2 regions of the Peribacillus sp. ACCC06369 genome follow, and region 1 is predicted to be linked to the other one. Evidence: a T-box and tRNA genes for the amino acid it is inferred to sense, from the RefSeq annotation. Region 1 holds a T-box; the other holds one or more tRNA genes.
What was found. The T-box of region 1 lies ahead of leuS (leucine--tRNA ligase). A T-box ahead of a tRNA ligase gene usually reads a tRNA of that ligase, here a tRNA-Leu.
Positions count from the first base shown of each region.

Region 2: it encodes a tRNA-Leu, which carries the amino acid that the T-box ahead of leuS (leucine--tRNA ligase) is inferred to sense. The anticodon was not compared.

Region 1 is NZ_JAUCEN010000002.1:4,763,398-4,779,713, forward strand. Features, by position in the region: gene gltB (glutamate synthase large subunit) at 1-366, opposite strand, end outside; gene gltC (glutamate biosynthesis transcriptional regulator GltC) at 500-1,402, shown strand; gene QUF78_RS24120 (spore coat protein) at 1,539-2,033, shown strand; gene QUF78_RS24125 (hypothetical protein) at 2,161-2,760, shown strand; gene QUF78_RS24130 (hypothetical protein) at 3,355-3,876, opposite strand; gene QUF78_RS24135 (DUF2716 domain-containing protein) at 3,974-4,465, opposite strand; gene QUF78_RS24140 (hypothetical protein) at 4,518-5,162, opposite strand; gene QUF78_RS24145 (ATP-binding cassette domain-containing protein) at 5,149-5,790, opposite strand; gene QUF78_RS24150 (DUF2705 family protein) at 5,802-6,524, opposite strand; gene QUF78_RS24155 (WxPxxD family membrane protein) at 6,517-7,248, opposite strand; gene QUF78_RS24160 (DUF2705 family protein) at 7,238-8,002, opposite strand; gene QUF78_RS24165 (DUF2712 domain-containing protein) at 8,073-8,558, opposite strand; gene QUF78_RS24170 (S8 family peptidase) at 8,839-12,003, opposite strand; gene leuS (leucine--tRNA ligase) at 12,344-14,758, opposite strand; T-box leader at 14,812-15,044, opposite strand; gene QUF78_RS24180 (DUF2524 family protein) at 15,198-15,461, opposite strand; gene QUF78_RS24185 (SMI1/KNR4 family protein) at 15,557-16,063, opposite strand; gene mnmL (tRNA modification radical SAM protein MnmL/YtqA) at 16,233-16,316, shown strand, end outside.
Region 2 is NZ_JAUCEN010000002.1:85,184-101,499, forward strand. Features, by position in the region: gene cysK (cysteine synthase A) at 1-691, shown strand, start outside; gene folP (dihydropteroate synthase) at 854-1,690, shown strand; gene folB (dihydroneopterin aldolase) at 1,692-2,051, shown strand; gene folK (2-amino-4-hydroxy-6-hydroxymethyldihydropteridine diphosphokinase) at 2,054-2,581, shown strand; gene QUF78_RS01190 (helix-turn-helix domain-containing protein) at 2,533-2,745, shown strand; gene dusB (tRNA dihydrouridine synthase DusB) at 2,770-3,768, shown strand; gene lysS (lysine--tRNA ligase) at 3,957-5,456, shown strand; rRNA gene QUF78_RS01205 (16S ribosomal RNA) at 5,882-7,432, shown strand; rRNA gene QUF78_RS01210 (23S ribosomal RNA) at 7,608-10,540, shown strand; rRNA gene rrf (5S ribosomal RNA) at 10,605-10,720, shown strand; tRNA gene QUF78_RS01220 (tRNA-Val) at 10,731-10,806, shown strand; tRNA gene QUF78_RS01225 (tRNA-Thr) at 10,817-10,892, shown strand; tRNA gene QUF78_RS01230 (tRNA-Lys) at 10,935-11,010, shown strand; tRNA gene QUF78_RS01235 (tRNA-Leu) at 11,020-11,101, shown strand; tRNA gene QUF78_RS01240 (tRNA-Gly) at 11,107-11,181, shown strand; tRNA gene QUF78_RS01245 (tRNA-Leu) at 11,194-11,282, shown strand; tRNA gene QUF78_RS01250 (tRNA-Arg) at 11,292-11,368, shown strand; tRNA gene QUF78_RS01255 (tRNA-Pro) at 11,378-11,454, shown strand; tRNA gene QUF78_RS01260 (tRNA-Ala) at 11,465-11,540, shown strand; rRNA gene QUF78_RS01265 (16S ribosomal RNA) at 11,700-13,250, shown strand; rRNA gene QUF78_RS01270 (23S ribosomal RNA) at 13,426-16,316, shown strand, end outside.

The DNA.
Region 1 (16,316 bases):
CGTTTGGCCCTCTTGTTCGATAAATGCATTCAAACGAGCTTCAATTTCATTCCGTTCATCCTCATTGTTAGAGAAAAAAAGCATGCCTACACCGTAGCGCCCTTTTGCTGGCAAATTCATCTCCGGGCATGCCAGCCTGAAATATTTATCGGGAATCTGCACCATTAATCCTGCGCCATCTCCTGTAAGGGGATCGCTGCCTTGTCCGCCGCGATGATCTAATTGGCACAGCATCTTCAGTCCTTGTTTGACGATGTCATGTGTAGCAAGCCCTTTTAAATGAGCGTATAAACCGATCCCACATGCATCATGTTCAAATTCAGGATGGTAGAGCCCTTGTGCTTTTGGTATTTGATTGTATGTCATATTAATCGCCCCCATCGTATTCTTACACCGTTATATCACTTACATTTATTCTAGGTTTTCAAATCGATATAAACAATATATAATTCTAATAGAATCTATCTCAATTTGAGATGAATGGTTGGAGGATGAATAAATGGAACTACGGCAATTACGTTATTTTGTTGAAGTCGCCGAGAGAGAACACGTCTCTGAAGCCGCAGAGCACCTGCATATCGCACAATCAGCAATCAGCCGGCAAATTTCCAGATTGGAAGATGAGCTTGGCGTCCTTTTATTTGAAAAAATCGGCCGAAATATTCAGTTAACCCCTATCGGAAAAATATTCCTTATCCATGCAAAAACGGCGATACATGCGATAGAATATGCCAAATATCAAATTGAGGAGTTTTTGGACCCTGAACACGGAACCATTAAGATTGGGTTCCCGACTAGCCTTTCCACCCATTTACTGCCTACCGTTATTTCTGCTTTTAAAGATGAGCAGCCGAATATCGGGTTCCACTTAAGACAGGGATCTTATTCCTCTTTAAAGGAAGCCATCAAAAATCGCGAAATCGGATTAGCCTTCCTTGGACCAATCCCGACAAACGATCCAGATATCGAAGGTCATATCCTGTTCACGGAAAACATTTCCGCTTTACTGCCCATAACTCACCCATTAGCGGAAAGGAAGAGTTTGCGACTAAATGACTTACGAAATGATCCATTCGTCTTGTTTCCGAAAGGATACATCCTTCACACTATCGCTATCGAAGCGTGCAAAGCAGCTGGTTTCGCACCGAACATCACCTCGGAAGGTGAAGACATGGATTCCATTAAAGGTCTCGTATCAGCCGGAATCGGAGTCAGTCTGCTCCCTGAAAGTACGTTTTATGAAGTCACTCCAAGACTTACCGTCAAAATCCCGATCGATACACCCGAAGTCAAACGGACTGTTGGCATCATCACTCCAAAACACAGGGAATTGGCTCCATCGGAAAAGGTGTTTTATGAATTTGCCAAAAAGTTTTTCTCTGTTCTCGAGCAATATCAATAAAATATGGCGATCCTTCTAAACTGTGAATGTGAACGAAGATGGGACAGCCTTTTCCATAAATGATTTCACTAGACAACTTACAAATAGCCCACTGTTCGAATAACGTATCAAGATTATTCGTTCAGGAGGAACTTAAATGACACCCACCCATTCACATCTTGCATGGCATGAAACACTCGAGCTTCATGAATTGGTCGCCGCCCAGTCCAATGCCCTTATGAAATTTAAAAAAGCTTTTCCAAAAATAAAAGACCCCATTTTAAAAACGATATATAAGCAAACGATTGATACCCTTACCCAAAACATCATGGAGCTGCTGCAATTTTACCCATTGGCGCCTAAGACGGGCCGGGATGACGATGTATTAAGGGATGACGCTTCGGCCGCTGCTGCCGGGGAATTGCTGGGCTTTGCCAAATCATCCATCAAAAGTTATGCACTTGCCATTACTGAAACAGCCACCCCTTCTCTTCGAAAAGTATTTAAGAAACATTTAAATGGAGCCATCGATACCCATGCCAAGATTTTCAACTACCTTTATGAAAGAAACCTCTATCCTGCATACGACTTGAACCAACTGCTTCAAAATGACGTCGATGTTGCCAATAAGGCTCTTTCCCAGCCATTCTAAATGCAAAAAAGGTAAGCATACCGATTGCTTGCCTTTTTGCCGCGTTCCGATTCCGGTTTTCATTATAATGTTATAATATATAAGAATTGGTTTTAATTAGGTTGAAAGTATTAAAGAGGTGAAAATCATGAAAAAGATCTTTTTATCCATCAGCATATCCCTACTATCATTTTCTTTAGTCGCCTGTAAGGCTGATGGGCCAAAATCCGAGAATATCCTTTCAGTTCCTGAGTTGACCGCTAGGGAAAAAGCAATCCTGGAGAGTTCAAGTGAACATTCCTTCCTTATCGATTTCAAAGTTGATGATACATACAAGGAGATATCCGTCTGGGTCGAGAAATATGAATTTGGTAAACTAGTTGAGGATGAAAAAGGCCGCATGACAACTGGGGTTGAAAAGAATGGGACGATTATCTTCACCACATCCAAAACGGATGATGACCAAGATCAATCGATGTTCAATATCAGCATTCAAAACGATGACGGTTTGGTTTCAGCTACTTATCCTGAGAGCATTGATAGAAAGGATTCCAGCGTATGGGGCAGTCCTGATAATATCAATATTAACAGCACAACAAAGCTTGCATTGGCGAGTATATGCTACTCAAGCGGAAATGGAGGCATACGTTCACTTTCCACTGATTTTTATGGTGATATGGATGCCCATATGGACGAGTTGAAGGAATACGATGTTGTCTACCTCCTCAGAAGTGAATTCACTAAATGAGCTGACAAATGCAGGGGCAAGTTGAATCGAACTTGCACCTGCAAAGTTTTTTATAGCACGCTAATACTACAAAACTCTATGGTTTCAAGAAAATAAATGAGACATTTGAAGATTCAAAAAAGGGTTGGCGATCAAATTGATGAAGTGAAAAAGCCCAAGCAAATGCTGATCTTGCTCATTCGATATATGAGCAAGTCCAAATAATGGGTATGGGAAAATTTTAATGAGTAAATTTTTCTACATTTTAAAAAGGGGTTGAAGGAAGAGGCATTTGGGTGTAATCTTTTAAAATAAAAAAAAACGGAAAGAAGATATTAAATTGAAGAAAATCATCCTCCTCTTTGCAGCAGTAGTCATTGCGAGCTCTCTCGGACATCAAATAACCGGCGGATATAATGACCCTCGAAAATCCCGCCCTAGGTATATACATTTGAAATAAGGAATCCTGCAAGATGACAGATTACGGATCAATGTTCCAACATTCCCCTAGTTTATCGTAAGTACACTAGACTTTTTTACCGAGATTAAAATAAGCTAATGAGAGTCCGCCAAGAGCGTACAAGTTCTTATTGTTCTAATATAAATTTTGTGAATTTATTTAAAGTCCTTCACTTCTAAATTAATACCATCTACTTTATCTTTATAGATAAAGAATGAAATTAATATATGGTTATCCTGATCAATATATTCAATTAATTTGTCAGTTTGATCACTGGAGCGCTCTATATAGTTTCCCCCATAGATTTTAATTAAGTCTTTTTCAGATGTACCTATGGAAACATTCTTAGAAGTCTTGGAGCTAGAATCAAAAGTTTCAATTCTATATATCCTGTTATTTTTTTTACCCTTATGTACAGTAATTCGTTTATTTAGATTTTTATCGATGTTATACATTTTATAACCCGGATGGCTAACATCTTTAGCGAGAGAAAAAAAGTGGTTCTTTCGATACTTTTCCATACTGTCCAATAAATATATATGATCTATATTTTCTTTTGATAGATCTGTCGTTTTTGTTTTATATTCATAAAACTTATACCCTACAAAAAAACTTATTACTGCTAAAATGATTATAGTAAATAACAAAAAATTGTTTGCTTTTTTTATTTTTTCCAATTATAAATACTCCTAAAAATTAATGGCTCTATTAAATGATAGTGTTGATTTTACCAAAACGATAAGGGGCCCAATATGGGGTCTTTAAAATTATATATCATTCCTGTCTTAAAATCTTATGAAACATCCTTGGCTTATGTTTACAAAAACCATTTATTAGTTCTTTTCCAAATATAGTTATACTTTTTTCCCATGGATGCCCTAAAAAGCCCCACTTAAAATCCTTCTGAATAAAGAAATAGTAATCGCCATTCGGAAAGATTGGTATTATCCATTCACCGAATTCATCTCTTTCAAACTTTACGTTTGGATTTACCCAATAACATTCGTGCTGCCAATCGAGTGCCAGTATATATTCGTTAAATGATGTGTTCTCTTTAAATACAAGTAATGCCTTTTCTTCGAGGTCATCATAAGCATCCAAATCCACTGACTCTCCGAAGTAATCAGAAACATCATATGTTATAAAAGGATACGGCACTTTAAAGGAAGGAAATTCAGAAATACTTGGCTCAAATTTAAAATCTCTATATATCCTTTCCCAAATTTGGTCGTACTCTTTGTCCGAAAAAGGAACCCAGTTCTTCATTAAATAACCACCTTTAAATTGCAGTTGCTAGGATCTCAAACTATTAAATTTCCTAAAATTTCTCATTATTTCTCTCCAATACCAGATCGCCCTCATTTGATATAAAACCATCTTTATCCATTTTCTTAATATATACGTTATAGCCCTTTTTCAGTTCGATCTCGATTGGTTTTTTCACTTTTTCGTCAATTTCCCATTGAATCGTTTGCAAGCTTTCGGTTTGCGTTTCATCTTTTATATCGACAAACACTCGGATTTTATCGGTTGTCCTTGTTAGTACATAATTCCCCGCTGGTATCTCTGTACCGACCACATAATGACCAGGATTTTTCATGATGATTTTTTGATTTTTTTTCCCTGCTTTTTTAAATTCAGAAGGCTTGAATTCGATCTTCCCTTTAATCGAGAATTTCACATTCATATGAAAGGGCTCTGCATGCAGTACAGCATTTTTGTGCATTTTATTGCTACCAACTTCCGCTTCATTATCGAGAGCTTTGATATCATAATAGCCCTGATCGATGTCTTTCCCGACCATGATGTTTTGTGATTCCAACACCTTATAGGAAGCAGCATTATTTTCGGTATTTCTATTAGCGGCACTCATCGCTGAAGAAACAAAGTACACTTTATAAATAAGAAATCCGCCTACTAATAATAGTAAAGTTATCGCGGCTATGGTTTTATTTAGAGTCAAGGACGATTCCTCCATTATCCATCTTTACATATTCATCGGCTAATGCCTCCAGGTCCTGTTTATGATGGCTTGTCAACAGAATGAGTGCACCGCGCTCTTTTTCTTCCTTCAAGATCTGATAAACTAGCGTAACACCTTCTTCATCGATGGCATTGGTCGGTTCATCCAATAATAAAATGTCCGGTTTTTCAAATATCGCTTGGGCGACGCTTAGACGCTGCTTCATTCCTAACGAAAATTTTCCAACCTTCATTTTTGATTCCGGATCAAGGCCGACTCTTTTTATATTCGCTTTAATATCTTCATCAGTGGCGATGTTCCTGATTTTTGCTAATATTTCCAGATTTGTATAAGCGTCATATTGGTGCAGCAGCGAAGTGTTTTCAATAATGACACTACTATTAGCAGGAAAGGAAATATCTTTATGAAGAATTTTTTCGTCTATGGCAATTTCTCCTGAGCTTGGCATGATTAATCCTGCAATCGCTCTAAGCAGCATCGTTTTACCGGAGCCATTCCTTCCATACAAACCATAAATTTTCCCGCTGTTAAACTCATAATTGATATCATGCAAAAGTGTCTTCTTCTTCATCTTTTTATGTAAAGAGCTAATTCGTATTTTTGTCATTGTGCACCTCGTTAAATTAAATCGATTTTCTTTAATCGTCTATAGGTTAAAACAGTTAAAATGATCGTCATTACGGTTAAAACGATATAAGCATTTACTGTTGATATTCCGCCAGTTTCAAGTACATCACTTCTTACATACATGCCGAAATTGGGAAGCAAAAAATATAAAATCCACGTCAGCTTTTGTGTAGATAATAGAACTCCGCCTACTGTAACCGAAAAAAGCACATAAACATTTATCAGCAATAAAGATACTTCCTCCGTAAAATGAAGTTCGAGTGCCATTTGAATGAAAATCAGGACAATATTGGACATCATATAAAGACCCGCTATACAAATCAATGATTGAAAATCATCATAAAAAAAAACCTGATCCTCCTTATTTATAAAAGCGAATATGATCGAGAAAAGAAGTTGAATTAACGATAATCCAGATATAAGGATCATTAAGTTCCCGATTCTTCTAAGCCCAAGTTTCACCCTGCTTTTTTCCCTGATCATGAGGTAGACCCCATAACCGGAAATATATTGCCGCAAATAACCTAACGACAAAAAACTCAATCCAGAAAAAAACATATACCATGTTCCCAATACAACAAACTTATTACTGATCGGAACTCCGCTAACGATCATATATCCCGTAAGATCGGTTTTAGAGCCATCGAAATAATCAAATAGTAAAATTTGCAACAAAATGACGATCAACATCGTTAAGAAGATTCGTTTAGTCATCAGAAAAACCAAAAATGAAATCTTTTTTCTCGATCGCAAATAGCCCAAGTAAAACCATCACGAGAGATAGAAATAATTCTTTTCCAATCATGATTAGCGAATAATATCCTGTAATTCCGCTGCTTAATAAAGGATCGATAACATTTGCGGAGCTGGCAGGACCCCAATCAATATTCAGCTGACTCTTCATCACATATAATAGAAAACAGATACAAAAGGTTGCTGCCGTCGCTATGATTGAATTGGAATAATCAAAAATGAAATAATAAAGCAGGCCAATCGAGAAATATATACACGTCAATAGGGCTAAATTAAGAAGAGATAAGTTCCAATATTTTGATGATATAAAGTGAAATCTATCGAATATGAAAACAGCTGCGAAATTAATCAAGAAAATGATGAACGCAAAGATAAACGAACTTATAAAAACTTGGATGGTCCGTCTCCGATACATGTCGATTCTTGATTGTAAGCGAACGATAATGTGTGGATGCTCATCTTCAATAAAAAAACGATAAAATAGTAACAAAGGAACAATATATGTGATCAATAAATTTTTAACCGAGAGATAGCCATCTACACTCGCACTTACATCAATGATCAAAAGATACGCTGGGTCTAGCTGCTTTATTTTTAAATAATGAATATTATAGGTCATCCATAAACATCCAAATAACAGAACAAGCAGCAGTGATACATATACTTTTTTTTGATTAGACTTCATCACTTTTCACCTTATACATGAACCCGATAATGATGATCGCTAAAAAAAGAATGGTAGATTTAAAGAAAATCAAAATGAAAGCTTCTAAGGTCACTTCGTTAAAAGGTTGAAAAATTAGGGCCACTGAATAATTCAACCCTAAAATTTGTGAAAACCAAATAACAAAGCTTAACGGATACGTATACTTTATATCCGGAAAACACCAACTAAGGACGGTAGCCATGCCTGCGCATAAACTAGTGAAAAATCCAAAAATGATGATATAAAACACATTGCTAACAAAAGGCATTTTGTTGGCGAGTGTATATAAAGGATTTTCCGGCGATAAATCTGGTGATAAACCCATATCAAATTCACCATTCATGAATACCAAATATGCAATAATCATGTTTAATAGCAAGCAACCAACCATGACTAAAAAGGAAAATGACATATTTCCGAATAGCATGGTTTTATAATAATTATATCTCCCTTTTTTGGTCGCTACGATATATCGGTAGCCTGTTTTATAGTCTTGGATATAGCTGTCGGCACACAAGATTAATAGAAAAATAGGCAAAAACCAAATAAGTAGTATTTGCATCATATGACCTAATGAACTTCCCGCTAAAAAAGTGGCTAGATGGGGCATGATCCATGACTCTAAAACATTGCCGATCAAAATAAAAATATCAATAATAACAATCGCCACAATACATAACACGATGAACTTTGTTTTTTTATTATTTGTTAATCGATAATAATAACTATTCATTTTGTCTCCCTTTAGAAAGCCACCTTGAGTCAACAATCATCCAAGGTGGCTTCACCATATTCATCATTTTTTATTTATTATATTCCGTGGTGTAAAAAGTCTTATACTGTCCAGGTAATATTCTCCCGGTCTCCTCATCCCAATACCCTTCTACTGAATAGGTGCTAGAATTTACATTATTATTTTCTGCCGTTAATCGTACCTCGGTCGCATTGGCACCTGCATTGCCTTTAATATAATGATTGCGCCCACTTTTTGAGTCTTTATTGCCAGCTTTCACATCCACTGCAGGAGATACATTCGTGCCATCGCTTTTTTCGAGCCAATACTTCGTATAAGTATTCGTACCTTCTTGTGAAAAATACATCCTCACCTTCCATGTATTCCGTTCTGTAGTCGTTTGGCGATACTTTGTACCTGTAGATGTGTTTGCTTGATCTTTCTTAATCATAAAAGAATATCCCGAATTCTCATTTCCAGCTTCAACTGAAAGCGTTCCTAACCCGATTGAGCAAGCTAAAATAGTACCTAATGCTATTACTCTTCCTTTTTTCATCATTATAATTCCTCCTGAAATTTGGTATTACTGCAATTTGACTTTTATTCTTTCTCTTCTCCTTTTCTCTAATAAAGTTTTATAGTACAAGAAAAAAGAGTAGGTTCTATTTCAGAATTAAAACGCGAAACTCCAGATCTGACATCATGCAATGACAACACACAGTCAAAAGACACGCTCATGGCAAAAACACCGCTGATTATCGAGCGGTGTTTTCATTCGTCTTCTCACATAAAAAGGCCGTTTAACATGTAAGTTAAACGGCCTTCACCTCTTATAACTATTTTGATTTTTTAACGGTTACTTTTGTTGCTTTTCCTGTATTGCCCGCTTTGTCTTTTGCTGAAGCATATAATGCGGACCCTGCCTTTTGCTTGCTGATTTTAATGGAGAAGTTCCCCTTGTTATCAGCTTTTGCCGTTCCGATGTTTTTATTGCTGTACTTCACGGTAACGGTTGAACCGATTTCCGCTTTACCTGTTACTTTGGTGGCTTTGTCGTTCACTTCATTCACTTTCGGTGCTCCTGGAGCCGTTTTATCTTTAACCGTTACTTTTGCTGCTTTTCCTGTATTGCCTGCTTTGTCTTTTGCAGAGGCATATAATGCGGACCCTGCTTTTTGCTTGCTGATTTTGATGGAGAAGTTCCCCTTGTTATCAGCTTTTGCCGTTCCGATGTTTTTATTGTTGTACTTCACGGTAACGGTTGAACCGATTTCCGCTTTACCTGTTACTTTGGTGGCTTTGTCGTTCACTTCATTCACTTTCGGTGCACCTGGGGCGGTTTTATCCAGAACAGTTACGGTTGTCGCCTTACTTTCCCGTTTTGCTAGATCTGTAGCTGTGACTGAAAGTTTAGTGCCAGCTTTTTGTTTGCTGATTTTCACTTTGAAATTCCCTTTGCTGTCCGTGTTACCTGAACCAATTACTTTTTTTGCATTATTTTTGACCGTGATTTTCATGTCCGCTTGTGATTGACCAGTTACATACGTATCTTTGTCACTTACAGCTTTAACGGTTGGCTTATTAGGGGTTTCCCCTTTCTTCACGAATACTTTGATTGAAGAGGTTGCCAGTTTTGAAGAATCAGAGATATTCACAGTAAGCATTTGCTCAGCTTTTTGGACCGGAATCGTAACGGTGAACGTTCCGTTAGCTGACGCCGTTCCTTTACCGATCGTTTTGCTTCCGCTTTTCACTTCGATTACTGAACCTTTTTTAGCTGAACCAGTCAGTTTTGTTTGCGTATCCATCACAAGATTGACTTTTGCTTTTAAATCCACTGCACTAAGTGCACTGTATGCATTCAGCCTTCCATATCCGGATACTAAATCTTTTCCGACAGGAAGTTCTTCTTCTGGTATTATGATTTCTCCATCCTCAGGTGGATAGTCCTCATAAGGGTCTACATTATCTTCTTCTTCAAAAGCAACATATTCCGATGTCTCATGAAGGATTTCCCTTACTTCATTCAATTTCAATCCAGGGTTTCCGGATAATAACAAGGCCGTAGCTGCCGCAACATGGGGAGCTGCCATTGATGTACCATCCATATAGGTAACATTTCCATTAGGTACAAGGCTCGGGATGCCTGTCCCTGGAGCGACCATGTCCAATTTCGTTCCATAATTGGAATAATCCGATACTAAATCAAGGGCATTGGTTGCGCCGACGGAAATGGCGTATTTAGATGATGCAGGATAAGAAAGACCTTCCATCCCATCATTACCGCTTGCTACGACAACCATTACATTTTTGGCGGCTGCATCTTTCAAGGCGTGTTCAATCGTCCTGCTATATTCTCCGCCCAAGCTAAGGTTTATGACCTTGGCACCATGTTCCACGGCATATTTAATGCCTAGTGCAATTTTCTCATTGTCTCCATATCCTGAAGAGTCCAAGACCTTTACAGGCATGATTTTAGCTACTGGATTGATTCCTTGCATGGAATAGCCATTGTCTGCTTTTGCAGCGATAATTCCGGATACATGTGTACCATGGCCATTGTCATCGACGGCATTTCCCTTCTTATCAATGAAATTCTTGCCTAAGTCCATGCGAACCGTATCTTTCAAATCCGCAAGTGAATCATCGACACCTGTGTCGATAACCGCTACTAATGTATCCTTTAGATTACGTTTCTTAATAAGGTTTTGCAGTTTTTCGTTATCGATGTCCGCACCCTTTATGCCCTCTTCACCACCGAGGTTATTTAAAGACCATTGATACGATGATTGAATATCGGCTGAAAGTGCTTTATACGTTTTTACCGGTTCGATATATTCCACTTCTGGAAGATTTTCAATACCGGAAAGAGCTGCTGTGCTCATTTTTGCTTGATTCTTTAACTCTACGACATACATATCATCATACAGAACCTCTTGTTTCTTAGGTGCCGATAATGTTCCATATCCTTTTCCGCTTACTTTGGATTGGACAGAGCTTAATGACTTCCCTGGTTTAAGTTTGACGATATATTTGTTCTTTATATTTTTCGAAGCCGGAACTTCAATTCCCGCTTTGCTTGCGATATCGACGATTCTCTCACCGGCAAGCTTATCAAGATTGATTTTCTTTGCAATGCCGTCCATATCCTTTTTCAATCCAGCCGGAGCGACGTCTGCCGTCTTAGTGAATAAAGCTTTAATCGCTTCTTGCTGCTTGTTGCTAATGACTGCCGTACTGCTTGCTCCATTTTCATTAAGATCCTCAATAAGGGGCTTAATGACGACTAAATGATTATAGACGGCTTCCCTTGCCGTTTTATTACCAGCCAGATGAAGTGCCAGGAATGGAGAAGCCTTATAGTATAAAGAGGACATGGTGCGTCCCTCAGATGATTTCGTGAGAACTTCATCTCTAAACACGCGGAGTGTTTTCAACATGGATTCTCCCGTTTTCTTATCGTTTACACTCAATTCAACCGGGCATGATTCGAGATTTTCCCCTTCGTCCCCGGCAGATGGTGGCAATGTCACTGAATGGGCATTGATGGAGTATTCAGCTACATTTTCCGCATCCGGTAGAGGATTTCCTTCATCATCCGTATCGCCGAAATATTCAACTTTAACATAATATGTGCCGTCCCAAGCATATGGGAAATCGACTACAGCTTTTTCATCAGGATAAGAAGAGACAAAATAATTGCTCTCATCTTTTTCTGCTTTTTCTTTATCTTGATATACGGAAATATTCAAGATTTTATCCGAATTGACTTCGAACTCAATATGGGAGAATTTTTGTATTTCTTCTTGTGTGGGACTGATTTGATACCATTGAACACCCGGCTTTTCAAACTTCCCGTCCAAAGTGTCCCCATTTTTAATCGTATTTACATTTTCAATAGGTGTTACAGCTGCAGCTTGAGAATTTTGTGGAACCAAGCTGAAAATCAGTGCAAAAATAAGCACAAACACCGTAATTCGACTCACATTCTTAAATTTCACAGTTCCGCCTCCAATATTTGGTTATAAAATAACAGTACTATACCAAACTATCACACTGTATAATTTTATCAACCAATTTTTTCCCTTTTTTATGAGAAATGCTTGATATAATTGGACAGCGAGCAGAAAAATGATTCTCCTGTACCAATTAAGCAAGATATTTGAGCTCCGATCGACACCTTATAAGGATTGTTGATGCCAAAATTTGATAGATTCATCGTTAATGGACTTAAATCGGTGAAAATCCTAACATGACCTAATTCCTAAGTTCCGCCAATGCCCGCGAAAAAAAAAGCTGTCCCAGCATTAAAACATGCGGAACAGCTCTCATTCGATTTCGTTAGTTTGCGACGATATTGACTAATTTACCTGGTACAGCAATGACTTTACGGATGGTTTTCCCATCGATTTGTTCTTTGATGGAATCATCACCCATCGCAATTTCTTCCAACTTTTCTTTCGTAGTGTCAGTCGGCACCATTAATTTCGTTTTGACTTTTCCGTTGATTTGGATGACGATTTCGACTTCGTTATCCACTAACTTCGCTTCGTCGAACGCCGGCCATGTTCCGTATGTGATGCTCTCGGAATGGCCTAGTTTAGACCAAAGCTCTTCGGCGATATGCGGTGCAACCGGTGCAAGCAATTTGACGAAGCCTTCGATATATACTTTAGGAAGCGAATCGGCTTTATAAGCATCATTGATGAAAACCATCAATTGTGAAATCGCCGTATTGAATTTCAATTCTTCATAATTCTCGGTCACTTTTTTAACTGTTTGATGATAGACTTTTTCAAGCTTGCCCGTGTCATCCGTTTCGGTCATCTTATCTGTGATCGAACCGTCTTCGTTGACTAATAAACGCCAAATGCGGTCAAGGAATCTGCGGGAACCGTCCAATCCGTTTGTAGACCAGGCAATCGAAGCATCCAATGGTCCCATGAACATTTCGTACATGCGAAGTGTATCTGCACCATGGCTTTCAACGATATCATCCGGGTTCACGACATTCCCTTTTGATTTACTCATTTTTTCATTATTCTCGCCAAGGATCATCCCTTGGTTAAATAGGTTTTGGAAAGGTTCCTTCGTTGGCACAACACCGATATCGTATAGGAATTTATGCCAGAAACGAGCGTAAAGCAAGTGAAGCACCGCATGCTCAGCGCCGCCAATATAAATGTCGACCGGCATCCATTCTTTTAATTTTTCAGGATCTGCGAGTGCTTCCTTGTTGTCCGGATCGATATAACGAAGGAAGTACCAGCTGCTGCCTGCCCATTGTGGCATCGTATTTGTCTCACGGCGCCCTTTTCGTCCGTTTTCATCCGTTACGTTCACCCATTCCGTAATGTTCGCAAGTGGTGATTCGCCCGTACCCGAAGGCTTGATGTCCGTAGCTTTCGGTAAAATCAATGGAAGTTCTTCTTCCTTCACTGCAGACATCGTGCCGTCTTCCCAATGAATGATTGGAATCGGTTCACCCCAGTAACGTTGACGGCTGAATAACCAGTCGCGAAGACGGTAAGTTATTTTCTTCGTGCCGATTTCTTTTTCTTCCAGCCATTTGATCATGGTTGAAATGCCTTCTTCTTTATTCAATCCATCAAGGAATTCCGAATTCACATGAAGGCCATCGCCTGTATATGCTTCACTTGTCACATCTCCGCCAGCTACGACTTCCTTGATCGGCAAGTTGAACTTGACTGCAAATTCATAATCCCGCTCATCATGCGCAGGAACGGCCATGATCGCACCTGTTCCGTAGCTGATCAACACGTAATCAGCAATCCAGATCGGCATTTTTTCGCCGTTTACCGGGTTAATGGCATATGCCCCCGTGAACACGCCTGATTTATCCTTAGCCAAGTCTGTTCTTTCCAAATCGCTTTTATGTTTCACTTCATCTAAATATGCGTCGACTGCCGACCTTTGATCAGCTGTCGTAATTTTATCGACAAAGTGATGTTCAGGTGCCAATACGGCATATGTTGCACCGAATAACGTATCTGGACGGGTCGTGAATACCGTGAATGTATCTTCAAAGCCATCGATATTGAATGTAACCTCCGCTCCCTCGGAACGTCCAATCCAGTTACGTTGCATATCCTTGATGTTTTCAGGCCAATCCACATCATTCAAATCGTCGATTAAGCGGTCCGCATAAGCCGTGATTCGAAGCATCCATTGTTTCATCGGGCGGCGCTCAACCGGATGGCCTCCACGCTCACTTTTTCCATCGATGACTTCTTCGTTCGCCAATACCGTGCCAAGAGCCGGACACCAGTTAACGGCCACTTCATCAATATATGCAAGGCCCTTTTCATATAATTTCAAGAAGATCCATTGCGTCCATTTGTAATAGTCGGGATCTGTCGTGTTTATTTCGCGATCCCAATCATAAGAAAAACCAAGGGCTTTGATTTGGCGGCGGAACGTGTTGATATTGTGCTCCGTGAATTCAGCTGGATCATTTCCCGTATCGATCGCATATTGCTCTGCCGGAAGTCCAAATGCATCCCAGCCGATCGGGTGTAAAACATTATACCCCTGCGCCCGTTTCATACGTGCTAAAATATCGCTTGCCGTATAACCTTCCGGGTGCCCCACATGAAGACCTGCGCCTGAAGGGTATGGGAACATATCCAGCGCGTAGAATTTACGTTTGCCGCTTTCTTCACCCGTTTTGAATGTCTTATTGCCTTCCCAATACTGCTGCCATTTCGTTTCTATGCTTCTATGGTCAAAACTCATATGATTTCCTCCTAATTTCCGTATAAAAAACAATAAAAAACCCCTCATCCCAAAATAGGGACGAGAGGATTATGTATATCTTCCCGCGGTACCACCCACATTGGCGATAGCTAAAATCCGCCCAGCTTAAAACATCCGTAACATGGATTAAAACGCCAGGCATTACTTTTTACCTTCACACCCGGAACTCCAAGGGGAGTTCACGACCCTCCCAGGTTGACTTGCACCACCCGTCAACTCTCTTTACTGGAATCAAATCGCTACTGTTCCTCATCATAGTCTTTATGAGAATATTTGATTATATTAATTCTAGTCAATTTCACCGATAATTGCAATAGCCGTACATAAACATTATCGACAGGTTTTTCATTATATATTCGAATTCAAGGAAAATCGTGCAAAAAAGGGAGCTATGCATCCATAGCTCCCTTGCTTCCCTTTAATGCCGCAGTAAAATCATTTCATTTTTCAATTCATTCATCTGCTGCCGCATCCGCGAAAGCATATCCCGTTGTTGGGCATTCGAACTGGCATACAATCGTTCCATATCCGTCAAAGCCTCTTCGATATACTTTTGCGAATTTTGAAATTGTTCATCATCATAATGCTCCTGCCGTGAGGCCTCGTTAAATTCAAACTCTGCAAAATGGAGAGCTCCTTCACATTGCTCTAAAAAATGATCGACGGATTGTCTGGTTGCCATTACAAACCCTCTCCTTCGCGTCTCATGTGGATGATTCGGAATCATCTTGTTTAGTTTGAGCAAATAACGAGTGGATTATCATTTTTTTTGAGGAATCAACCTTTATCCCAAAACTTCTCCCCATGATGGGAAATGAACTGCTCGATCCACTCGGCAAAGCCCATATGGAGTTTCTCGCCTTCTTCAAAATCATCAATATGGCCTTTTACCATTAAATAATCCTTATCACCTTTAGCGACGGCTTCCCCATCTATCACGATATTATCTTGATAAATGCATGCCACTTTATAACATCCTTCGTATGAATTTTCATATGTGTAATTAACAATATCATCCAGGCTGTATAAATCATTTTCCCCGCCAGATTCCACATTATCGAATAGACGGCATCCATTCGTTATTTTTAAAAACTCTTTATAATCATCGGGCAGAAGCAATCCGGTTTTCTTTTCAAAGGAATGAATTTGTTCATCCGAAGCAGGTGAATTGAAGGTGCAAGTGGCTTTGTATATGAACCCATCTTCATTTACTTCGATCACCTGATTATTTTCGGCTAATTTCTTTTTCATTTGATTAATCGCTTCTTCAACTTGACCGGTCATGTCCATCAGCTCCCGATTGGATATAGTCATTCATTAGATATACTGAAAATAGCAGCTAAATTTTAACCTTCAAGTATACAGTATACGCTTATTTTTCAAAAAAAGACCTAGCTGCCAGAATGTTGTATAATATATGTTGCGCTTTATTTTTAATTAGGAGGTTGCTGATTTGAATCAAGCAAACCCGTTTATATATGCAACGGATAACAAACGATATCATACATGGAATTACCACTTGAGAAATCATTTTGGA
Region 2 (16,316 bases), 4.7 Mb from region 1:
ACTAGCGATGGTAGCTGCAGCAAAGGGCTATAAATCAATTCTGGTAATGCCGGAGACGATGAGCTTGGAACGCCGTAACTTGCTTCGCGCTTATGGGGCTGAGTTAGTTCTTACACCTGGACCAGAAGGAATGAAAGGTGCGATCGCTAGAGCAACTGAGCTGTCTAAAGAAAAAGGTTACTTCATCCCGCAGCAATTCGAGAATGAAGCCAACCCTGAAGTTCATCGTAACACTACTGGCCCTGAAATCGTGGAAGCCTTTGGAGATGAAGGCCTGGATGCATTCGTTGCCGGAATCGGTACTGGTGGAACCATAACAGGAGCTGGTGAAGTCCTGCGTGAAAAATACCCTGACATCAAAATTTACGCTGTTGAGCCTGCAGACTCTCCAGTATTATCGGGGGGTACTCCAGGTCCTCATAAAATCCAAGGAATCGGTGCAGGCTTCGTTCCAAGTATTTTGAATACAGATCTCTATGACGAAATCATTCAAGTCAATACAGAGGAATCGTTTGATTATGCCCGCCGCGCAGCAAAAGAGGAAGGAATCCTTGGTGGAATCTCTTCTGGAGGCGCAATTGCAGCTGCCATTAAAGTGGCTGACAAACTGGGAAAAGGCAAAAAGGTACTTGCTATCATACCAAGTAACGGTGAACGCTACTTAAGTACACCATTATATAACTTTGAGTAAAACCAGACACTAAAAATGAGAAGCGAAGTTCCTTAGGGGCTTTGCTTTTCTTTTTGTAGTAAAGTAGCTGAAGTGTTCCAAATCTTCATGGAGCTTGCACTATGCCTATGTAAATGGGTAAACTCGTATATATAGATTTCTTTAGGCGAAGGAGAACGTTGGATGTCATTAGCTGGAGCGTCAAAAATAAAATGCGGTTCATTTGATTTGGATTACAGCATTAAAACCTTAATAATGGGGATTTTGAATGTTACGCCGGACTCCTTTTCGGATGGCGGGAAATATAATCGGATAGATGCTGCTTTGAAGCATGCCGAACGGATGGTCAACGATGGAGCGGATATATTGGATGTAGGCGGAGAGTCCACCCGTCCTAACTATGAGAGGATATCGGATGAAGAGGAAATAGAGAGAGTCGCCCCAATTATTGAAGCCATATCCCGTAATATTGAGGTTCCAATATCGGTCGATACGTATAAATCAAGAGTAGCGGAAGCGGCGGTAAAAGCAGGAGCCCATATATTAAATGACATTTGGGGAGGTAAAGCCGATTCATTGATGCCAAAGGTTGCTGCGGAATATAAGGTGCCGATCATCTTGATGCATAACCGGGATAATATGGGTTATGGACATTTTGTCCGGGATGTACTTCAAGATTTATTCGAAAGCATCATGTTGGTAAAAGATGCGGGGGTCAAGGATGAAAACATCATTCTCGATCCAGGTATTGGTTTTGCGAAAGATTTAAAGTTAAATTTGGAAATGATGAGGAATCTTGATAAGCTGGTATCATTAGGTTATCCCGTGTTGCTAGCCACATCAAGAAAGTCCATGATTGGACATGTTCTGGACTTGCCGCCTAGTGAGCGGATGGAAGGAACATCGGCTACAATTTGCCATGGAATTCAACAAGGCTGTCAAATGGTTCGTGTGCATGATGTGAAGGAAATGGCGCGGACTGCAAAGATGATGGATGCTCTATTAGGAAAAGGTGAATGAAATGGATAAGATATATGTGAATAAAATGGAGTTTTACGGTTATCATGGAGTATTTCCAGAAGAAACGAAGCTTGGTCAGCGGTTTAAAGTGGATTTAATCGTCCAGACTGATTTAGCCAAGGCAGGGAAGAGTGACAACCTTGAAGACTCAATCAACTATGGAGAGTTATATGAAGTGTGTAAAAGTGTTGTTGAGGGAGAACCTTTTAAGTTAGTGGAAGCTGTCGCTGAAAAAATTGCCTCTGAACTACTTAATAAATATTCCTCCATCGAGACATGCACCGTGAAGGTTTATAAACCAGATCCCCCAATAGCGGGTCACTATGATTCAGTTGCCATAGAGATTGTAAGGGGACGCTGACTGTGGTAAATATTGCTTACCTTTCAATAGGGTCGAACTTAGGGGATCGCCTTGAAACATTCCTAAGGGCTTTCCAATTATTATCTGAAAATCCACATATCAAGTTGGTGGCCTGCTCTTCTTTATATGAAACGGACCCGATAGGATATGCCGATCAAGACTGTTTTTTAAATGCTGTCCTTAAAGTGATAACCGATTTAGAACCCGAGGAATTACTTCATGCTTGTATGAAAATTGAACAAGATTTAGGGAGAAAAAGGGAAATCAGATGGGGTCCCCGTACTTTAGACCTTGACATTTTGTTATATAATCATGAAAATATTGAGACAGAGATTCTTTCAGTCCCGCACCCTCGTATGCACGAGAGGGCTTTTGTTATCGTGCCCTTAATGGAAGTGGACCCTGATATCTCACTTCCGCAAATGCATGCACCTTTGAGCGACCTGCTTGAACAGATTTCGGATAAAGAAGGAGTTCGATTATGGAAGGTGAAAAATGGGGAAGGCGTATTCGCGCTTTTCGAAAGTTAAAGGGTTATACCCAGGAAGGGTTTGCGAGAGAAATAGGTGTTTCCGTTTCCTTGCTGGGAGAAGTCGAACGAGGAAACCGCAACCCTTCAGAGGCATTTTTACTGGAAGTGGCGGAAATTCTTCATGTTTCCATTGAGGAGCTTCAGCCACCTGAGGATAAATGAACGAATGTTATAGGAGGTGACAATGTGTTAAAAATAGGCGATATAGAAATGAAGAATCCGGTAGTGCTAGCACCGATGGCGGGAGTCTGTAACTCAGCATTCCGCTTGACCGTCAAGGAATTTGGTGCTGGTTTAGTTTGTGCGGAGATGGTTAGTGATAAGGGAATCGTACTTAAAAATGCTAAAACTATGAATATGCTTTATATAGATGAAAGAGAGAAGCCATTGAGTTTGCAAATCTTTGGCGGAGAAAAGAAATCTTTGGTCGAAGCTGCACAGTTTGTAGATAAAAATACAAATGCTGACATCATTGATATCAACATGGGTTGCCCAGTCCCTAAGATCACTAAATGTGATGCGGGTGCGAAGTGGCTTCTCGATCCAAACAAAATTTATGAGATGGTTTCGGCAGTGGTAGATGCAGTTGAAAAGCCGGTAACGGTGAAAATGCGCATAGGCTGGGATGAAGAGCATGTGTTTGCCATTCAAAATGCTCAGGCAGTTGAGCGTGCAGGTGGTAAAGCTGTTTCCATGCATGGTAGAACTCGGGTTCAAATGTATGAAGGAAAAGCTAACTGGGACATCATCCGTGAAGTGAAGAAATCGATTAATATTCCGCTTATCGGGAACGGTGATGTGGAAACTCCGCAGGATGCGGAAAGAATGCTGAAGGAAACTGGTGTTGACGGAGTCATGATTGGCCGTGCAGCTCTAGGTAACCCGTGGATGATTTACCGGACTGTAAAATATTTAGAAACCGGTCAACTGATGGATGAACCATCAGTTCGTGAAAAGATGGATGTTTGCGTACTTCATATGGATCGTCTAATAGCATTGAAAAATGAAAATGTTGCCGTTCGTGAAATGCGTAAGCATGCATCTTGGTATTTAAAAGGTGTTAAAGGGAATGCTAAGGCTCGTAAAGGGATTAATGATTGTGAAACAAGGGAAGATGTTGTAAGTCTTCTTTATGAACTTGTTGATGAGATTGAAGCGAAGCAACAGAATATCCAAATGGTCTGATGTTTGACATTACCTTCCTGTTTTCCTATAATACGCTTATCTTGAACTGCCAGTAATCCTGGCAGTTTTTATATGTACATAAACAACTTTTTAAGATAAAAAGCTGTTGAATTCCTTTACTTTATGTAAGAATAAATACGTATGCAAAAGAATTTTTGATTAATTATATAAAGCGTTTATTAATAAAGATGGAGATGATTTTCGTGAGTCATGAAGAATTGAATGACCAATTGCAGGTAAGACGCGATAAAATGCAGGCAATGATTGATAATGGACAAGACCCTTTCGGGAGCAGATTCGAGCGCACGCATAACACTCAGGAGATAGTTAGTGCTTATGGGGAATTAGAAAAAGAAGATCTTGAAGAAAAAGAAATCGAAGTTACGATCGCTGGCCGTGTCATGACTAAGCGTGGAAAAGGGAAAGCGGGATTTGCCCATATCCAGGATATTAGCGGTCAAATCCAAATCTACGTCCGTTTAGATAAAATAGGTGAAGATTCTTACCAAATTTTCAACCAAACAGATCTTGGCGATATCGTAGGGGTCACTGGCGTTATTTTCAAAACGAAAGTCGGGGAACTTTCCATTAAAGCTAAAGAATATGTGTTCCTTGCAAAGGCGCTTCGCCCTTTGCCTGATAAATTTCATGGCCTGAAGGATGTTGAAGAGCGTTATCGGAAACGTTATGTTGATTTAATTACAAATGAGGAAAGTAAAAATACGTTGATCATGCGCAGTCGTATTGTACAAGCCATGAGACGATATTTGGACGATCATGGATACCTTGAAGTGGAGACGCCTCTGTTGCACTCTGTTGCCGGTGGAGCTGCTGCACGCCCATTCCTTACTCACCATAATGCTTTGGATATGCCTTTGAATCTTAGGATTGCCATCGAGCTTCATCTGAAACGCTTAATCGTTGGCGGTTTAGAGAAAGTTTATGAAATTGGCCGGGTTTTCAGGAATGAAGGAGTATCTACAAGACACAATCCTGAATTCACATTGATTGAATTATACGAGGCATATGCGGATTACCAAGATATCATGAGCTTAACGGAAAACCTGATTGCCCATATAGCCCAAGAAGTTCTAGGGACGACTTCCATCCAGTATGGGGAGTATGAGATAGAGTTAAAACCGGAATGGAAACGACTTCACATGGTTGACGCTGTAAAAGAATATACAGGTGTGGACTTCTGGACTCAAATGAGCAAAGAAGAAGCCCAACAGCTCGCTAAAGAAAATGGGATTGAAGTTAAGGAATCCATGGAGTTTGGTCACATTGTAAATGAATTCTTTGAACAGAAGGTAGAAGATAAGTTAATTCAACCTACATTCATTTATGGACATCCAGTGGAAATCTCTCCGTTAGCAAAGAAAAATCCGGAAGATTCCCGTTTCACAGATCGTTTCGAGTTATTCATTGTAGGTAGGGAGCATGCAAATGCCTTCACGGAACTAAATGACCCTATTGATCAACGTCAGCGTTTTGAAGCTCAATTGAAAGAGCGAGAGCAAGGTAATGATGAGGCACATGAAATGGATGAAGATTTCTTGGAGGCGTTAGAATACGGAATGCCGCCAACTGGCGGATTGGGAATTGGTGTTGACCGTTTGGTTATGCTATTGACCAATTCTCCTTCTATACGTGACGTCCTGTTATTCCCGCTAATGAGACATCGCTAATAATGCAAGATGAGTAATGATTGCAGGGCCGAATTCGGATGGCTGGGTCCATGGGGTTTAGCTCATGATCCTGGTATGTCCGATTCGGTTTTTGTTTTTTAATTATAATTTCATGTCTTTTAAGTGATTGGATTCTAGGGTTTGAAAGAAAAACAACATTATCTCAAAAAAACTTTATAAAAGGTATTGCGCAGTTAACGTAATGGTGTTATATTTATATCTGTCGTTACGAACGAGTTACAAACGGATTACAAACTTTAAAAAAGTTTTAAAAAAGTTGTTGACTTAAAGTAATGAAAAATGTTATTATAAATAAGCTGTTTCGAAAGATATTGCTCTTTGAAAACTGAACAAAACAAAGCGCCAACGTTAAATTTTAAGTGAGCACACACTATCAAAAAAGCAAAATGAGCAAGTCAAACATTTCTTCGGAGAGTTTGATCCTGGCTCAGGACGAACGCTGGCGGCGTGCCTAATACATGCAAGTCGAGCGAATCGATGGGAGCTTGCTCCCTGAGATTAGCGGCGGACGGGTGAGTAACACGTGGGCAACCTGCCTATAAGACTGGGATAACTTCGGGAAACCGGAGCTAATACCGGATACGTTCTTTTCTCGCATGAGAGAAGATGGAAAGACGGTTTCGGCTGTCACTTATAGATGGGCCCGCGGCGCATTAGCTAGTTGGTGAGGTAATGGCTCACCAAGGCGACGATGCGTAGCCGACCTGAGAGGGTGATCGGCCACACTGGGACTGAGACACGGCCCAGACTCCTACGGGAGGCAGCAGTAGGGAATCTTCCGCAATGGACGAAAGTCTGACGGAGCAACGCCGCGTGAACGAAGAAGGCCTTCGGGTCGTAAAGTTCTGTTGTTAGGGAAGAACAAGTACCAGAGTAACTGCTGGTACCTTGACGGTACCTAACCAGAAAGCCACGGCTAACTACGTGCCAGCAGCCGCGGTAATACGTAGGTGGCAAGCGTTGTCCGGAATTATTGGGCGTAAAGCGCGCGCAGGTGGTTCTTTAAGTCTGATGTGAAAGCCCACGGCTCAACCGTGGAGGGTCATTGGAAACTGGGGAACTTGAGTGCAGAAGAGGAAAGTGGAATTCCAAGTGTAGCGGTGAAATGCGTAGAGATTTGGAGGAACACCAGTGGCGAAGGCGACTTTCTGGTCTGTAACTGACACTGAGGCGCGAAAGCGTGGGGAGCAAACAGGATTAGATACCCTGGTAGTCCACGCCGTAAACGATGAGTGCTAAGTGTTAGAGGGTTTCCGCCCTTTAGTGCTGCAGCTAACGCATTAAGCACTCCGCCTGGGGAGTACGGCCGCAAGGCTGAAACTCAAAGGAATTGACGGGGGCCCGCACAAGCGGTGGAGCATGTGGTTTAATTCGAAGCAACGCGAAGAACCTTACCAGGTCTTGACATCCTCTGACAACCCTAGAGATAGGGCTTTCCCCTTCGGGGGACAGAGTGACAGGTGGTGCATGGTTGTCGTCAGCTCGTGTCGTGAGATGTTGGGTTAAGTCCCGCAACGAGCGCAACCCTTGATCTTAGTTGCCAGCATTCAGTTGGGCACTCTAAGGTGACTGCCGGTGACAAACCGGAGGAAGGTGGGGATGACGTCAAATCATCATGCCCCTTATGACCTGGGCTACACACGTGCTACAATGGATGGTACAAAGGGCTGCAAACCTGCGAAGGTAAGCGAATCCCATAAAGCCATTCTCAGTTCGGATTGTAGGCTGCAACTCGCCTACATGAAGCCGGAATCGCTAGTAATCGCGGATCAGCATGCCGCGGTGAATACGTTCCCGGGCCTTGTACACACCGCCCGTCACACCACGAGAGTTTGTAACACCCGAAGTCGGTGAGGTAACCTTTATGGAGCCAGCCGCCTAAGGTGGGACAGATGATTGGGGTGAAGTCGTAACAAGGTAGCCGTATCGGAAGGTGCGGCTGGATCACCTCCTTTCTAAGGATAATTACGAGAGCGCTTTTGTTTTGTTCAGTTTTGAATGAGTAATTCATTCAGATAGGGAAGAAAAACATCACGATGTGATGGATTCTTTCTGCTTTGTTCCTTGAAAACTAGATAATAGATAGAAGGCAATTAATTTTTTTCAAAGCATCTGTAAGATCTTTTTAACGGTTAAGTTAGAAAGGGCGCACGGTGGATGCCTTGGCACTAGGAGCCGATGAAGGACGGGACTAACACCGATATGCTTCGGGGAGCTGTAAGTAAGCTTTGATCCGGAGATTTCCGAATGGGGAAACCCACTGTTCGTAATGGAACAGTATCTTTACCTGAATACATAGGGTACTGAAGGCAGACCCGGGGAACTGAAACATCTAAGTACCCGGAGGAAGAGAAAGCAAATGCGATTTCCTGAGTAGCGGCGAGCGAAACGGAATTAGCCCAAACCAAGAGGCTTGCCTCTTGGGGTTGTAGGACACTCAACATGGAGTTACAAAGGAACGGGGTAAATGAAGTGACCTGGAAAGGTCCGTCAAAGAAGGTAAAAACCCTGTAGTTGAAACTTCGTTCCCTCCTGAGTGGATCCTGAGTACGGCGGGACACGAGAAATCCCGTCGGAAGCAGGGAGGACCATCTCCCAAGGCTAAATACTCCCTAGTGACCGATAGTGAACCAGTACCGTGAGGGAAAGGTGAAAAGCACCCCGGAAGGGGAGTGAAATAGATCCTGAAACCGTGTGCCTACAAGTAGTCAAAGCCCGTTAATGGGTAATGGCGTGCCTTTTGTAGAATGAACCGGCGAGTTACGATTTCATGCGAGGTTAAGTTGATAAGACGGAGCCGCAGCGAAAGCGAGTCTGAATAGGGCGAATGAGTATGAGGTCGTAGACCCGAAACCAGGTGATCTACCCATGTCCAGGGTGAAGTTCAGGTAACACTGAATGGAGGCCCGAACCCACGCACGTTGAAAAGTGCGGGGATGAGGTGTGGGTAGCGGAGAAATTCCAATCGAACCTGGAGATAGCTGGTTCTCTCCGAAATAGCTTTAGGGCTAGCCTCAAGATGAGAGTATTGGAGGTAGAGCACTGATTGGACTAGGGGCCCCCAACGGGTTACCGAATTCAGTCAAACTCCGAATGCCAAATACTTATTCTTGGGAGTCAGACTGCGAGTGATAAGATCCGTAGTCGAAAGGGAAACAGCCCAGACCACCAGCTAAGGTCCCAAAGTATACGTTAAGTGGAAAAGGATGTGGAGTTGCTTAGACAACCAGGATGTTGGCTCAGAAGCAGCCACCATTTAAAGAGTGCGTAATAGCTCACTGGTCGAGTGACTCCGCGCCGAAAATGTACCGGGGCTAAACGTATCACCGAAGCTGTGGATTGACACCATTAGGTGTCGATGGTAGGAGAGCGTTCTAAGGGCGTTGAAGTCAGACCGGAAGGACTGGTGGAGCGCTTAGAAGTGAGAATGCCGGTATGAGTAGCGAAAGAAGGGTGAGAATCCCTTCCACCGAATGCCTAAGGTTTCCTGAGGAAGGCTCGTCCGCTCAGGGTTAGTCGGGACCTAAGCCGAGGCCGAAAGGCGTAGGCGATGGACAACAGGTTGATATTCCTGTACCACCTATACATCGTTTGAACGATGGGGGGACGCAGAAGGATAGGGTAAGCGCGCTGTTGGATATGCGCGTCCAAGCAGTTAGGCCGGAAACGAGGCAAATCCCGTTTCCATTAAGGCGGAGCTGTGATGGCGAGGGAAATATAGTACCGAAGTTCCTGATTCCACGCTGCCAAGAAAAGCCTCTAGTGAGATGTAAGGTGCCCGTACCGCAAACCGACACAGGTAGGCGAGGAGAGAATCCTAAGGTGTGCGAGAGAACTCTCGTTAAGGAACTCGGCAAAATGACCCCGTAACTTCGGGAGAAGGGGTGCTTTTTAGGGTGAATAGCCCGGAAAAGCCGCAGTGAATAGGCCCAGGCGACTGTTTAGCAAAAACACAGGTCTCTGCGAAGCCGCAAGGCGAAGTATAGGGGCTGACACCTGCCCGGTGCTGGAAGGTTAAGGGGAGAGGTTAGCGCAAGCGAAGCTTTGAACCGAAGCCCCAGTAAACGGCGGCCGTAACTATAACGGTCCTAAGGTAGCGAAATTCCTTGTCGGGTAAGTTCCGACCCGCACGAAAGGTGTAACGATCTGGGCACTGTCTCAACGAGAGACTCGGTGAAATTATAGTACCTGTGAAGATGCAGGTTACCCGCGACAGGACGGAAAGACCCCGTGGAGCTTTACTGCAGCCTGATATTGAATTTTGGTACAGCTTGTACAGGATAGGTAGGAGCCTGAGAAGCCGGAGCGCTAGCTTCGGTGGAGGCGTTGGTGGGATACTACCCTGGCTGTATTGAAATTCTAACCCGCGCCCCTTATCGGGGTGGGAGACAGTGTCAGGTGGGCAGTTTGACTGGGGCGGTCGCCTCCTAAAGAGTAACGGAGGCGCCCAAAGGTTCCCTCAGAATGGTTGGAAATCATTCGTAGAGTGTAAAGGCACAAGGGAGCTTGACTGCGAGACCTACAAGTCGAGCAGGGACGAAAGTCGGGCTTAGTGATCCGGTGGTTCCGCATGGAAGGGCCATCGCTCAACGGATAAAAGCTACCCCGGGGATAACAGGCTTATCTCCCCCAAGAGTCCACATCGACGGGGAGGTTTGGCACCTCGATGTCGGCTCATCGCATCCTGGGGCTGTAGTCGGTCCCAAGGGTTGGGCTGTTCGCCCATTAAAGCGGTACGCGAGCTGGGTTCAGAACGTCGTGAGACAGTTCGGTCCCTATCCGTCGCGGGCGCAGGAAATTTGAGAGGAGCTGTCCTTAGTACGAGAGGACCGGGATGGACGCACCGCTGGTGTACCAGTTGTCTTGCCAAAGGCATAGCTGGGTAGCTACGTGCGGACGGGATAAGTGCTGAAAGCATCTAAGCATGAAGCCCCCCTCAAGATGAGATTTCCCATGGCGCAAGCTAGTAAGATCCCTGAAAGATGATCAGGTTGATAGGTCAGAGGTGGAAGCGTGGCGACATGTGGAGCTGACTGATACTAATAGATCGAGGACTTAACCAACGCTTTTTAAAAAATGAAATACCTTCTTATTATCTAGTTTTGAAGGAACAACGTTCCTTTATTGTTTGGTGGCGATAGCGAAGAGGTCACACCCGTTCCCATTCCGAACACGGCAGTTAAGCTCTTCAGCGCCGATGGTAGTTGGGGGTTTCCCCCTGTGAGAGTAGGACGCCGCCAAGCAGTTATATATGGAGGATTAGCTCAGCTGGGAGAGCATCTGCCTTACAAGCAGAGGGTCGGCGGTTCGATCCCGTCATCCTCCACCATTTTACACCTGCCGGTGTAGCTCAACTGGTAGAGCAACTGACTTGTAATCAGTAGGTTGGGGGTTCAAGTCCTCTTGCCGGCACCATCTTCATACAAGCTTAATATAGCATATATAAATAGTTTATATGAGCCATTAGCTCAGTTGGTAGAGCATCTGACTTTTAATCAGAGGGTCGAAGGTTCGAATCCTTCATGGCTCACCATTTTATTATGCGGGTGTGGCGGAATTGGCAGACGCACCAGACTTAGGATCTGGCGCCGCAAGGCGTGGGGGTTCAAGTCCCTTCACCCGCATGTTTGCGGAAGTAGTTCAGTGGTAGAATACAACCTTGCCAAGGTTGGGGTCGCGGGTTCGAATCCCGTCTTCCGCTCCACTATTTATTTATGCCGGGGTGGCGGAACTGGCAGACGCACAGGACTTAAAATCCTGCGGTAGGTGACTACCGTACCGGTTCGATTCCGGTCCTCGGCACCATCTTAATATGCGCCCGTAGCTCAATTGGATAGAGCATCTGACTACGAATCAGAAGGTTGTAGGTTCGACTCCCGCCGGGCGCACCATATTTTTTTCGGGAAGTAGCTCAGCTTGGTAGAGCACTTGGTTTGGGACCAAGGGGTCGCAGGTTCGAATCCTGTCTTCCCGACCATGATTTTTTTGGGGCCTTAGCTCAGCTGGGAGAGCGCCTGCCTTGCACGCAGGAGGTCAGCGGTTCGATCCCGCTAGGCTCCACCAAAAAAAACTTGACAAGCCCAAATGGCTTTGATATGATTAGAAAGTTGATTCTTTAAAAGGATCAAATTGCTCTTTGAAAACTGAACAAAACAAAGCGCCAACGTTAAATTTTAAGTGAGCACACACTATCAAAAAAGCAAAATGAGCAAGTCAAACATTTCTTCGGAGAGTTTGATCCTGGCTCAGGACGAACGCTGGCGGCGTGCCTAATACATGCAAGTCGAGCGAATCGATGGGAGCTTGCTCCCTGAGATTAGCGGCGGACGGGTGAGTAACACGTGGGCAACCTGCCTATAAGACTGGGATAACTTCGGGAAACCGGAGCTAATACCGGATACGTTCTTTTCTCGCATGAGAGAAGATGGAAAGACGGTTTCGGCTGTCACTTATAGATGGGCCCGCGGCGCATTAGCTAGTTGGTGAGGTAATGGCTCACCAAGGCGACGATGCGTAGCCGACCTGAGAGGGTGATCGGCCACACTGGGACTGAGACACGGCCCAGACTCCTACGGGAGGCAGCAGTAGGGAATCTTCCGCAATGGACGAAAGTCTGACGGAGCAACGCCGCGTGAACGAAGAAGGCCTTCGGGTCGTAAAGTTCTGTTGTTAGGGAAGAACAAGTACCAGAGTAACTGCTGGTACCTTGACGGTACCTAACCAGAAAGCCACGGCTAACTACGTGCCAGCAGCCGCGGTAATACGTAGGTGGCAAGCGTTGTCCGGAATTATTGGGCGTAAAGCGCGCGCAGGTGGTTCTTTAAGTCTGATGTGAAAGCCCACGGCTCAACCGTGGAGGGTCATTGGAAACTGGGGAACTTGAGTGCAGAAGAGGAAAGTGGAATTCCAAGTGTAGCGGTGAAATGCGTAGAGATTTGGAGGAACACCAGTGGCGAAGGCGACTTTCTGGTCTGTAACTGACACTGAGGCGCGAAAGCGTGGGGAGCAAACAGGATTAGATACCCTGGTAGTCCACGCCGTAAACGATGAGTGCTAAGTGTTAGAGGGTTTCCGCCCTTTAGTGCTGCAGCTAACGCATTAAGCACTCCGCCTGGGGAGTACGGCCGCAAGGCTGAAACTCAAAGGAATTGACGGGGGCCCGCACAAGCGGTGGAGCATGTGGTTTAATTCGAAGCAACGCGAAGAACCTTACCAGGTCTTGACATCCTCTGACAACCCTAGAGATAGGGCTTTCCCCTTCGGGGGACAGAGTGACAGGTGGTGCATGGTTGTCGTCAGCTCGTGTCGTGAGATGTTGGGTTAAGTCCCGCAACGAGCGCAACCCTTGATCTTAGTTGCCAGCATTCAGTTGGGCACTCTAAGGTGACTGCCGGTGACAAACCGGAGGAAGGTGGGGATGACGTCAAATCATCATGCCCCTTATGACCTGGGCTACACACGTGCTACAATGGATGGTACAAAGGGCTGCAAACCTGCGAAGGTAAGCGAATCCCATAAAGCCATTCTCAGTTCGGATTGTAGGCTGCAACTCGCCTACATGAAGCCGGAATCGCTAGTAATCGCGGATCAGCATGCCGCGGTGAATACGTTCCCGGGCCTTGTACACACCGCCCGTCACACCACGAGAGTTTGTAACACCCGAAGTCGGTGAGGTAACCTTTATGGAGCCAGCCGCCTAAGGTGGGACAGATGATTGGGGTGAAGTCGTAACAAGGTAGCCGTATCGGAAGGTGCGGCTGGATCACCTCCTTTCTAAGGATAATTACGAGAGCGCTTTTGTTTTGTTCAGTTTTGAATGAGTAATTCATTCAGATAGGGAAGAAAAACATCACGATGTGATGGATTCTTTCTGCTTTGTTCCTTGAAAACTAGATAATAGATAGAAGGCAATTAATTTTTTTCAAAGCATCTGTAAGATCTTTTTAACGGTTAAGTTAGAAAGGGCGCACGGTGGATGCCTTGGCACTAGGAGCCGATGAAGGACGGGACTAACACCGATATGCTTCGGGGAGCTGTAAGTAAGCTTTGATCCGGAGATTTCCGAATGGGGAAACCCACTGTTCGTAATGGAACAGTATCTTTACCTGAATACATAGGGTACTGAAGGCAGACCCGGGGAACTGAAACATCTAAGTACCCGGAGGAAGAGAAAGCAAATGCGATTTCCTGAGTAGCGGCGAGCGAAACGGAATTAGCCCAAACCAAGAGGCTTGCCTCTTGGGGTTGTAGGACACTCAACATGGAGTTACAAAGGAACGGGGTAAATGAAGTGACCTGGAAAGGTCCGTCAAAGAAGGTAAAAACCCTGTAGTTGAAACTTCGTTCCCTCCTGAGTGGATCCTGAGTACGGCGGGACACGAGAAATCCCGTCGGAAGCAGGGAGGACCATCTCCCAAGGCTAAATACTCCCTAGTGACCGATAGTGAACCAGTACCGTGAGGGAAAGGTGAAAAGCACCCCGGAAGGGGAGTGAAATAGATCCTGAAACCGTGTGCCTACAAGTAGTCAAAGCCCGTTAATGGGTAATGGCGTGCCTTTTGTAGAATGAACCGGCGAGTTACGATTTCATGCGAGGTTAAGTTGATAAGACGGAGCCGCAGCGAAAGCGAGTCTGAATAGGGCGAATGAGTATGAGGTCGTAGACCCGAAACCAGGTGATCTACCCATGTCCAGGGTGAAGTTCAGGTAACACTGAATGGAGGCCCGAACCCACGCACGTTGAAAAGTGCGGGGATGAGGTGTGGGTAGCGGAGAAATTCCAATCGAACCTGGAGATAGCTGGTTCTCTCCGAAATAGCTTTAGGGCTAGCCTCAAGATGAGAGTATTGGAGGTAGAGCACTGATTGGACTAGGGGCCCCCAACGGGTTACCGAATTCAGTCAAACTCCGAATGCCAAATACTTATTCTTGGGAGTCAGACTGCGAGTGATAAGATCCGTAGTCGAAAGGGAAACAGCCCAGACCACCAGCTAAGGTCCCAAAGTATACGTTAAGTGGAAAAGGATGTGGAGTTGCTTAGACAACCAGGATGTTGGCTCAGAAGCAGCCACCATTTAAAGAGTGCGTAATAGCTCACTGGTCGAGTGACTCCGCGCCGAAAATGTACCGGGGCTAAACGTATCACCGAAGCTGTGGATTGACACCATTAGGTGTCGATGGTAGGAGAGCGTTCTAAGGGCGTTGAAGTCAGACCGGAAGGACTGGTGGAGCGCTTAGAAGTGAGAATGCCGGTATGAGTAGCGAAAGAAGGGTGAGAATCCCTTCCACCGAATGCCTAAGGTTTCCTGAGGAAGGCTCGTCCGCTCAGGGTTAGTCGGGACCTAAGCCGAGGCCGAAAGGCGTAGGCGATGGACAACAGGTTGATATTCCTGTACCACCTATACATCGTTTGAACGATGGGGGGACGCAGAAGGATAGGGTAAGCGCGCTGTTGGATATGCGCGTCCAAGCAGTTAGGCCGGAAACGAGGCAAATCCCGTTTCCATTAAGGCGGAGCTGTGATGGCGAGGGAAATATAGTACCGAAGTTCCTGATTCCACGCTGCCAAGAAAAGCCTCTAGTGAGATGTAAGGTGCCCGTACCGCAAACCGACACAGGTAGGCGAGGAGAGAATCCTAAGGTGTGCGAGAGAACTCTCGTTAAGGAACTCGGCAAAATGACCCCGTAACTTCGGGAGAAGGGGTGCTTTTTAGGGTGAATAGCCCGGAAAAGCCGCAGTGAATAGGCCCAGGCGACTGTTTAGCAAAAACACAGGTCTCTGCGAAGCCGCAAGGCGAAGTATAGGGGCTGACACCTGCCCGGTGCTGGAAGGTTAAGGGGAGAGGTTAGCGCAAGCGAAGCTTTGAACCGAAGCCCCAGTAAACGGCGGCCGTAACTATAACGGTCCTAAGGTAGCGAAATTCCTTGTCGGGTAAGTTCCGACCCGCACGAAAGGTGTAACGATCTGGGCACTGTCTCAACGAGAGACTCGGTGAAATTATAGTACCTGTGAAGATGCAGGTTACCCGCGACAGGACGGAAAGACCCCGTGGAGCTTTACTGCAGCCTGATATTGAATTTTGGTACAGCTTGTACAGGATAGGTAGGAGCCTGAGAAGCCGGAGCGCTAGCTTCGGTGGAGGCGTTGGTGGGATACTACCCTGGCTGTATTGAAATTCTAACCCGCGCCCCTTATCGGGGTGGGAGACAGTGTCAGGTGGGCAGTTTGACTGGGGCGGTCGCCTCCTAAAGAGTAACGGAGGCGCCCAAAGGTTCCCTCAGAATGGTTGGAAATCATTCGTAGAGTGTAAAGGCACAAGGGAGCTTGACTGCGAGACCTACAAGTCGAGCAGGGACGAAAGTCGGGCTTAGTGATCCGGTGGTTCCGCATGGAAGGGCCATCGCTCAACGGATAAAAGCTACCCCGGGGATAACAGGCTTATCTCCCCCAAGAGTCCACATCGACGGGGAGGTTTGGCACCTCGATGTCGGCTCATCGCATCCTGGGGCTGTAGTCGGTCCCAAGGGTTGGGCTGTTCGCCCATTAAAGCGGTACGCGAGCTGGGTTCAGAACGTCGTGAGACAGTTCGGTCCCTATCCGTCGCGGGCGCAGGAAATTTGAGAGGAGCTGTCCTTAGTACGAGAGGACCGGGATGGACGCACCGCTGGTGTACCAGTTGTCTTGCCAAAGGCATAGCTGGGTAGCTACGTGCGGACGGGATAAGTGCTGAAAGCATCTAAGCATGAAGCCCCCCTCAAGATGAGATTTCCCATGGCGCAAGCTAGTAAGATCCCTGAAAGATGATCAGGTTGATAGGTCAGAGGTGGAAGCGTGGCGAC